DNA from 3 places in the Oceanimonas sp. MB9 genome. Region 1 is predicted to be linked to each of the others. Evidence: predicted binding sites of a transcription regulator. Region 1 holds the regulator's gene; each other region holds the start of a gene.
What was found. Region 1 encodes MetJ, which represses methionine synthesis genes. Its sites were predicted from a motif close to AGANNTCTAGANNTCT; they were not measured.
Positions count from the first base shown of each region.

Region 2: the regulator MetJ is predicted to act here: its motif matches at 1,886-1,901, upstream of OJHNALOF_RS08280 (DUF1852 domain-containing protein).
Region 3: the regulator MetJ is predicted to act here: its motif matches at 1,961-1,976, upstream of metA (homoserine O-succinyltransferase).

Region 1 covers NZ_VFBE01000003.1:167,663-170,941, reverse strand. Annotated here, with positions in the region: gene metL (bifunctional aspartate kinase/homoserine dehydrogenase II) at 1-176, opposite strand, end outside; gene metB (cystathionine gamma-synthase) at 177-1,337, opposite strand; gene metJ (met regulon transcriptional regulator MetJ) at 1,514-1,840, shown strand; gene cysQ (3'(2'),5'-bisphosphate nucleotidase CysQ) at 1,872-2,690, opposite strand; gene nudE (ADP compounds hydrolase NudE) at 2,690-3,247, opposite strand.
Region 2 covers NZ_VFBE01000005.1:1,063,372-1,066,650, forward strand. Annotated here, with positions in the region: gene OJHNALOF_RS08270 (LysE family translocator) at 1-342, shown strand, start outside; gene OJHNALOF_RS08275 (LysR family transcriptional regulator) at 547-1,431, shown strand; gene OJHNALOF_RS08280 (DUF1852 domain-containing protein) at 1,979-2,962, shown strand; gene OJHNALOF_RS08285 (methionine synthase) at 2,990-3,279, shown strand, end outside.
Region 3 covers NZ_VFBE01000008.1:4,960-8,238, reverse strand. Annotated here, with positions in the region: gene OJHNALOF_RS10875 (sodium:proton antiporter) at 1-947, shown strand, start outside; gene metA (homoserine O-succinyltransferase) at 979-1,932, opposite strand; gene OJHNALOF_RS10865 (CinA family nicotinamide mononucleotide deamidase-related protein) at 2,074-3,249, shown strand.

The DNA of each region.
Region 1 (3,279 bases):
TCGATCAGCCGGTTGGTGGTCTTGCCCGGGGCCGACACCACGATCAGGGCGTCGGGTTGTTGCAGTTTGTGAATAATGCCGGCTACCCGGTGAAAACAGGCGGCATCGGCCAGGCTGCTGCCGCCAAACTTGTGCACCGGTCGCTGAACGCCGGCCTCGGGCTCGAGAATGGTCATTTACTTGCTGAGTACCTTGAATGCGTTTTCCAAATCGTGGATCAGATCACCACCGTCCTCAATGCCGACGGACACCCGCAGCAGCTGCTGGCTGATGCCGGCCTCGGCCAGAGCCTCCGGGCTCATGGCGGCGTGGGTCATGGTGGCCGGGTGGGCGATCAGGCTTTCCACCCCGCCCAGGGATTCGGCCAGGGAGAACAGCTGCAGCTGCTGCAGGAAGGCCTTAAGCCCGGCCTCGTCGGCATCCAGCTCAAAGCTGAGCATGGCGCCAAAGCCGGCCTGCTGGCGAGCGGCAATGTCGTGGCCCGGATTGCCCGGCAGGCTGGGATGATACACCGCCTTGACCCTGGGCTGGATTTGCAGAAAGGCCACCAGCGCCTCGGCGTTTTCACAGTGCTGGCGCATGCGCACCCCAAGGGTGCGCAGGCCGCGCAGGGTCAGGTAGTTGTCAAAGGCGGAACCAGTCAGGCCCAGACAGTTGCCCCACCAGCGCAGTTGCTCGGCCAGATCCGGATCCGCCGCCACCACGGCGCCACCCAGGGCGTCGGAATGGCCATTGATGTATTTGGTAGTGGAATGCAGCACCAGGTCGGCGCCCAGTTTCAGCGGCTGCTGCAGCGCCGGCGACAGAAAGGTGTTATCCACCACGCTGAGCGCGCCCACGGCCCGGGCGGCGGCGCACAGCGCCTGAATGTCCACCACCCGCAGCAGCGGGTTGGACGGCGTTTCAATCCACAGCATGCGCGGCTGGCGCGCCATGACCGCGGCCAGGGCGTCGGCATCGGTCTGATCCACATAGGCCAGTTCAAACAGGCCCTTGGCGGCCAGGGAGTTGAACAGCCGCTGGCTGCCGCCGTAACAGTCGTGGGGCACCACCAGCAGGTCACCGGGCTGCAGCTGGGAGGTCACGATCAGATTGATGGCGCCCAGGCCGCTGGCGGTGACCGCCGCGCCGGCACCACCTTCCAGGTGGGTCAGGGCGTCAAGCAGGGTCTGGCGGGTGGGGTTGCCGGAGCGGGCGTAATCGAACTGCCGCTTCTGGTTGAAGTCGGCAAAGGAATAGGTGCTGCTCAGGTAGATGGGCGGTACCACGGCCCCATGCTGCGTGTCGCTCTCAAGGCCGGTACGAACGGCGTGGGTCTGAGTCTTGTAAGTCGGCATGTCCTTCTCCTTTGCGCACGGCAGCCTGAAACGAAGATTTTCAAGAAGCGCACAGTAACCCAGGGAACAAAAGCCGTCAAGCCATCTGGACGGCTGAAAGGCTTTGCCGTTGGATTGCCAATACAAAAAGCAGGGGTTACAATTCGCCGGAATTAATTTCCGAACGCAGGTGGACGATGAAAACTGAATGGAACGGCGACTATATCAGTCCTTACGCCGAGCACGGCAAGAAAAGCGAGCAGGTCAAAAAGATCACCGTTTCCATCCCGCTCAAGGTACTCAAGGTACTGACCGACGAGCGCACCCGTCGTCAGGTCAACAACCTGCGCCATGCCACCAACAGCGAGCTGCTGTGCGAGGCGTTTCTGCACGCCTACACCGGCCAGCCCCTGCCCCAGGACGACGACCTGCGCAAGGACGTACCCGACCAGATTCCGGCCCACGCCCGGGAAATCATGACCGCGCTGGGCATTGAAATCGAGGATTTCGGCCAGGACGATTAAACAAGGGCGGCCATGGCCGCCCTTGTTGTATTCAGGCTTTCCCCCGCAGAATCCGGCTCCAGGGCAGGCCTTCGTCCCCCAGCGTGATGAAGTTGGGGTTGATCAGGCTGTCGCGCTCGTTATAGCTGAGCCGCGCCAGTCCCAGATCCAGAATGCGTCCCCCCGCCTCTTCCACAATGCACTGGGTGGCGCCGGTGTCCCACTCGCCGGTGGGGCCGATACGTATGTACAGATCCGCCTCACCTTCCGCCACCAGGCACGACTTGAGCGAGCTTGAGCCCAGGGGCAGCAGGCGATAGTCCAGATCGTCGGTAAGCCGGGAACGCACCCAGTCCACGTTCTGCCGTCGGCTGATGGCAATGCACAGGCTGCCCACCGGCTTGTCGGCGGCATAATGCCGGGCGTGGATTTGGATGACCTCGCCATTGGCCTCCTTGAAGGCCCCCTGGCCATGCACCGCGTAATACATAAGATCGTGTACCGGGCCATAGACCACCCCCAGTACCGGCTTGCCGTGTTCAATCAGTGCGATCATGGTGGAGAAGTCACCGCTGCCGGCAATGAACTCCTGGGTGCCATCCAGCGGATCCACCAACCAGTAGCGGGGCCAGGTGCAGCGCTCGGACAGCGGAATGTCGCCGCCTTCTTCCGACAATACCGGCACGTCTGCCAGGGCGCGCAGGGCCTGGTCGAGGTAAGCATGGGCGGCCAGATCGGCGCTGGTTACCGGGCTGTCGTCGTCCTTGCTTTCGGCCTGATACTCGCCGCTGTTATACATTGACAGGATCAGCCTGCCGGCCTCACGGGCTGCCGCCTTTACCCCCGGCAACAGGGCACTGGTATCCATGATTATTCCTCTTTATTCAGCCAGTCCTGCAATAAAAACAGGCCGCAGATGCTGCGCGCCTCGGAAAAGTCGGGTCGGGCCATCAGCTCGTCCAGCCGGCTCAGGGGCCAGGGCACCACTTCCAGCGGTTCGGGCTCGTCCCCTTCCCGCTGTTCCGGATACAAATTCCGTGCCAGTAGAATGTCCATGCGGCTGCCAAAGTAACCGGGGGCCAGGCTGACCTGCTTGAGCGGGACAAGCGTACGGGCGCCGTAACCCACCTCTTCCATCAGCTCCCGGTTGCCCGCCTCCAGGGCGGTCTCACCGGGATCGATAAGCCCCTTGGGAAACCCGAGCTCGTAGCTGTGGGTGCCGGCGGAGTATTCCCGAATCAACAAAATGGTGTCGTCGTCCAGCATGGGCACCAGCATGACGGCACCGCGACCGCCGCCACGCATGCGCTCATAGACTCGCTCAACGCCGTTGCTGAAGCGCAGGTGTACCGATTCCACGCGAAACAGGCGGCTTTCCGCCACCAGTTCGGTATGCAGTATCTGGGGTTTTTGCTTGTTGTCGGCCATGGCCCGTCCCGTTTTTTGACTCGCCCTGACAT
Region 2 (3,279 bases), on a different contig from region 1:
GCGGACGACGCCAAAGTGGGGCAAGCCGCCCTGTCGTTCCGTTCAGGCCTGCTGATGCAGTTATGTAACCCCAAGGCGCCGGTCGCAATCCTGCCGATTGTCACCGTTCAGTTTCCGGCTGTCGGTATCAGCGGAGCAGGTATTGCCTTATGGTCGGTACTGCTGGGGGGGATGGCGCTTGGAGCCCCGGGTAGCTACCTGCTGCTGGGCGCACGACTTGGCAAGCTCATTCGGACACCGGCTTTTTTTCGCATGCTTAATGCGTTAATGGCGCTACTGCTGGTTTATGTTGGCTGCAATATCGTCAACGCCCAACTTGGAGTGTTTCAAGGCATGTCGTGATGAGCTGTCTTGCTCGAGTGAGGCTGTAAACATTCCGGCTCTTTTTTTGAGCAGTAATATCAATCAGCGGGCATTATCGAGTTTCGAATTGACCGGACATTCATGGGCGCATGAGTGAAATATTAATGATGAAAATAATGATGTATTTTTACTGAGTCATGAATTATATTCATTGATCTGGGTGCTATAGACCGGAGTTAAGGCATGTTGGAGAGGTTTCATCTTGAAGTACTGGCAGCAATCAAAGAGCAAGGAACGTTAACTCAGGCTGCTGAGTCATTAAATTTATCTCAGTCTGCCTTGAGTCACAGCATTAAAAAGCTGGAAGGTCAGCTCAAGACACCTGTTTGGCAAAAAGAAGGCAGAAACTTGCGGCTTACCAATGCGGGTGAAAAAGTATTGACTCTTGCGAACCGGGTATTGCCACAATTTAAACATACTGAGCATTTATTGCGCCAGATAGCGACAGGCGAAATGGGTTCACTGCGCATCGGCATGGAATGTCATCCTTGCTATCAATGGTTGTTAAAGGTCATTGAACCTTATCTTGAAAAATGGCCAAACGTTGATATTGACGTAAAGCAGGAATTTCAGTTCGGTGGCCTGGGTGCTCTCTATAGCTACGAGATAGATATCCTTGTTACTCCCGATCCCTTATATAAACCCAATCTGACGTTTATACCGGTATTTGATTATGAACACAGACTCGTCGTTGCATCATCCCATTCGCTTGCGACGCAAGACTCGGTTATGCCTGATGAGCTGAATGAAGAGGTGTTGTTCAGCTATCCGGTAGAGCCCGAGCGACTGGATATATACAGTCAGTTCTTAAACCCCGCCAAATGTTCGGTCAAAAAGCACAAAACCATCGAAACGACGGAAATCATGTTGCAGATGGTGGCGGCAGGCAGAGGCGTCTGTGCTCTCCCTGGCTGGCTAGTGGATGAATTTGCCAAACATATGGCCATTAAGAGCCTGCGATTCGGCAAGCATGGCATAAAAAAGCAAATCTTTTTGGGGGTGCGAAAAGGCGAAGAACAGATTCACTACCTGAGTGACTTCATTGCTCTGGCTCAGAATGTCAGGTAATGACTCAGCCTTGCTCGATCTCGCACATTTCCAAGCTGATACTGCTGTGGGCACTGTAAGGTGGCGCTGCCTTCTATACAGGTAACCCTGTCTCTCCTTCTCCTGAACTGCCCCTCTGACGAACGGGCTCACGAAGTGAGCCCATGATAAAGTACGGCATTACCTCAGCAACTGCTGGCAGTGCAACCGAATCCTGGTCCATCGACGTTTACTGACCTTCCAGATGGATGAAGAGGCTACCCGCTAGTGGTGCCGCCACTTTTCAACCGACAGAACCGGCCTGTCCTGCCGGGCTGCAGCCTGCTCTGTCAGCGTCCCATACCAAGAACGTGGCACATCGTTCGACCGAGAGCTTTGGCTTACCACAAATCATGAAATTTGTTCATGTATTTATGAAATCAAATCATTATTTTTCATGTAACCGTCCCTGTATAACATACTCACGCTTAGCTCTAGACATCTGGACTTCTGGATAGAAAAGAATCGTCAGGCCCAGAAAGAGCAAGAAACAAATTCAGGTTTTATCTCGGAAATTGGATGCCAGACTATGAGTAACGAATTTACATTTACTATCAACAGCATTGCCTTCGACGAACATTATCAGCCGTCAGACAGTACGCGTATTACTACCAACTTCGCTAACCTTGCCAGAGGCGAGAGCCGTCAGGAGAACTTACGCAACGCCTTAACGATGATTGATAATCGGTTTAATGCCCTGGCGAATTGGGATAACCCCAAAGGGGATCGTTATTCAGTCGAGCTTGAAATTATTTCTGTTGATATGGATGTTGATAGTGAAGGCAACGGCCAAAGCTTTCCCACGATTGAAATTTTGAAAACAAATATTGTTGATAATAAAACAAAGAAACGTATTGAAGGTATTGTAGGTAATAACTTCTCCTCTTATGTTCGCGATTATGACTTTAGTGTATTGCTGTTGAGTCATAATAAGGGTAAAGCCAGCTTTAGCATTCCAGATGGTTTTGGCGATCTGCATGGAAAGCTCTTTAAGTGCTTTGTGAATTCTCCTGCCTACAAACAACACTTTACTAAGCTACCTGTGATATGCCTCAGTGTTTCAGACAACAAGACCTATCATCAGACCGAAAATCAGCATCCCGTATTGGGTGTTGAATACCTGCCCAATGAGTCATCGCTGACGGAGCAATATTTCAAGAAGATGGGGCTGAAGGTGCGCTACTTTATGCCGCCACATAGCGTCGCGCCTCTGGCTTTTTTCTTCTTTGGCGATTTGCTGAATGATTACAGCAATCTCGAGCTCATCAGCACCATCAGTACGATGGAGACATTTCAGAAGATCTATCGGCCTGAGATTTATAATGCTAATGCCGTGGCAGGGAAATGCTACAAGCCTAACCTGAAAAACTCGGATCATTCGTTGACGCAAATTGTTTATGATCGAGAAGAACGTAGCCAGTTAGCTATCAAACAGGGAAAGCTTGCTGAGGAAAATTTCATTAAACCATACCAGTCTGTTCTGGAACAATGGTCTGCCAGTTACGCATTGTAATTAACAAAAACTTAAACGGTACCTATCATGAAAAAATTATTACCTACTTCCACTGCCGGAAGCTTACCCAAACCATCCTGGCTCGCACAACCCGAGACACTGTGGTCACCCTGGAAATTGCAAGAAGAGGAACTTATCGAAGGCAAACAGGATGCGCTGCGTGTGTCGCTGCATGAGCAGCTACAAGCAGGTATTGATATTGTCAGTGATGGCGAGCAAACACGTCAACATTTTGTCACTACCTTTATTGAACACCTCGACGGTGTTGATTTTGAAAAGCGCAAGACCGTTAAAATTCGCGACCGCTATGATGCGAG
Region 3 (3,279 bases), on a different contig from region 1:
TGGCCGGCGGCCTCTGGCTGCTGGCCTATATGGCGGCCATTCCCCTGCCCTTTATCTACTGCCTGCTGTTTGGCACCCTGATTTCCCCCACCGACCCCATAGCAGTGCTGGCCATCGTCAAGAAGCTGGGTGCGCCGGAGCAGATCGCCATTCAGGTTGAGGGGGAGTCGTTGTTCAACGACGGCATCGGCCTGGTGGCCTTCCTCACCATTTTTGCGGTGGCCTTTAACGGCAACGAGGCAAGCGTCGGCTCGGTCATGACCCTGTTCACCCACGAAGCCGTGGGCGGCATTATCTTTGGTGCCCTGCTGGGGCTGATGAGCCACATCATGATCAGCGCCACCGACGACGGCTCCATGGAGCTGCTGATGACCCTGTGCGTGCCCACCGCCGGCTTTGCCATGGCCAACATTCTCGGCGTTTCTGGTGCCCTGGCCATGGTGGTGGCGGGCATTATCGTCGGCAACTGGACCCGCTACACCGGCTTTTCGGAGCAGAGCCAGAAATACCTGGATCATTTCTGGCACCTGCTGGACGAGTTCCTCAATGCCCTGTTGTTCCTGCTGATCGGCCTGGCCATGCTGCTGGTGGACTTTCACTGGCAGGCCTGGATCCTGATGGTGCTGTCGGTGCCCCTGGTACTGGCCGGCCGCTTTGCCAGTGTAGCAATACCTTATATCGGCTTTCGTCGGGTGCGCAGCTACAACAGATACTCGGTACGCATTCTGACCTGGGGCGGCTTGCGTGGCGGCCTGTCACTGGCCATGGCGCTGTCAATTCCGGCGGGGATCAAGCTGGGCAGTGACGGGCAGGTGGAGCTGAGGGATCTGATCCTGATGATGACCTACGCCATCGTGCTGTTCTCGATTATCGTGCAGGGCATGACCATCACGCCGATGATCAACAAGGCCAAGGCCGCCGAAAAAGCCGGCTTTCCCATCGATTAACAATAAAGGGGCTGATGCCCCTTTTTGATGTTCAGTCTTCCCAGTCTTTGGTCAGGGTATCGCCGGCGGCGCTCAGGGTCTTCAGATCGTAGGGGGTCAGCTGATAAACGTGGTAGTTGAGCCAGTTGGAAAACAACAGGTGACCGTGGCTGCGCCAGGTAGCCCGGGGTGCATTGTCCGGGTTGTTTTCCGGGTAGTAGTTCACCGGCATGTTGGGCTCAATGCCCACGGACAGATCCCGCATGTATTCCTGATGCAGGGTATCCGGATCGTATTCCGGGTGGCCGGTCACGAACACCTGACGGCGATCCGGACTGACCGCCAGGTACATGCCCACCCGTTCTGAGCCGGCCAGCACCTTGAGGTTGGTTTTCTCACGAATCAGATCCAGCGGAAAGTCCGCATAGCGGGAATGGGGAGCCAGAAACACATCATCAAAGCCGCGTACCAGGGGCTCGAACTGCCCCATGTTCTGGTGTTCATATACACCGGAAAGCTTTTCCAGACGAGTGCGTTTATCGAGGCCGTAGAGAATTTTCAGGCCGGCCTGGGCCGCCCAGCACAGGAACAAGGTAGAGGTCACATGGCTCTTGGACCACTCCACGACCTGTTCAATCTTGTCCCAGTACACCACATCGCAGAAGTCGGTCAGCCCCAGAGGCGCGCCGGTAATGATCAAACCGTCGTAGAACTGATCCTTGATCTGCTCGAAATCGAAGTAAAAATGTTCCAGGTGTGACTGCGGCGTATTCTTTGATGGCCGGTTGTCGATGCGCAGCAGATCCACTCCGATTTGCAGCGGCGAGTTCGACAGCATGCGCAGCAACTGATTCTCGGTTTCAATCTTCTTCGGCATCAGGTTGAGCAGCAGCACCCGCATCGGTCGTATATCCTGATTGACCGCGCGCGTCTCCGTCATCACGAAGATATTTTCTCGGCTCAGGACATTGGCCGCCGGCAGGCGATCCGGAATTCTGATGGGCATGTGCTTACTCCATGTACTGCATCGGTAGAAAAGTCTAGACATCTAGAAATCTACAATAAGGGCCGCCGCTTGTCACCAGCTAGCTGTGTTGCGCCGGCAAGATACGTTAGAATTTGGGCGTTTTTCTTCAAGGATTTGCATATGGACCCCGTGATTGAACTGGTCAGCACCGGCGACGAAGTGCTCACCGGCCTGATAACCGACACCAATGCCGGCTGGCTGTCACAGCGGCTGCTAGAGCAAGGCTGGCAGGTGCGCCGGCGTTTTACCGTAGGCGATGACAAGGCCGATCTGGTGGAGCTGTTCGAACAGCGCAGCCACCACGCCGATATCGTGATCGTCAATGGCGGCCTGGGACCGACCTCGGACGACATCAGCGCCGAGGCCATGGCCGAGGCCGCCGGCGTGTCGTTGGCCCTGAACCAGCACTGGCTTGAGGTGATGCAGGAGAAATACAACAGCCGAAACCGCATCATGCCGGAAAGCAATATCAAGCAGGCCATGCTGCCCGAGGGCGCCGAGCTGGTGGACAATCCCATCGGCACCGCCTGCGGCTTTGCGGTGCAACACAACCGGGCGTTGTTTTTCTTTACGCCCGGAGTGCCGTCCGAACTGAAGAAAATGATGGACGAGGAAATTCTGCCGCGATTGCGCAGCCGACTGGGTCAGCAGGGCCGCAGCCAGGTACAACGCTACTTTTTGTTCGGGCTGTCGGAGTCGGGCCTGAGCGACCGACTCGACAGCCTGCCCTGGCCGAAGGGGATTACTCTTGGGTATCGCGCCAATGCCCCCACCATAGAGCTGAAGCTGATTATCGATACCGATGACCACGAGGCCATCGCCCAGGCCGAGACCCAGTTGCTGGAGCAGGTGGGCAGCCACCTGGTGGCCCGTGACGAGCTGACATTCGATGCCCTGGCGGCACAACTGCACAACCGGGATCTGGTGATATTTGAAGACGCCAGCGGCGGCCGCCTGACCGACACCCTGCACACCCTCACTGCCGAATTTGAAGGACATTACCTGGCCGGGCTGCCCGATAGCGCCGATGACCTGGCACAGTGGCTGAAAGGCTCGGGTCGGACCATTACCCTGGCCATCGGTGCCGAGGGTCCTCAGGGCATTCCGCTGGCGCTGCTGACCGAGCAGGGCTGCGAGGCACAAACCCTGAAAATGCACTTTCGCGATCCGCTGATGCGTCGCCGGCTGCTGGCCTTTGCCGCCTTTGACATGCTGCGCCGCCACCAGCAAGGGCTGCCGGTGATCATCGACTATGACATTCTGCCTCGCAGCGAGCAGGTTAGCCTGCCACGGTAACCACAAGGGCGGCCTGACCGCCCTTGTGGT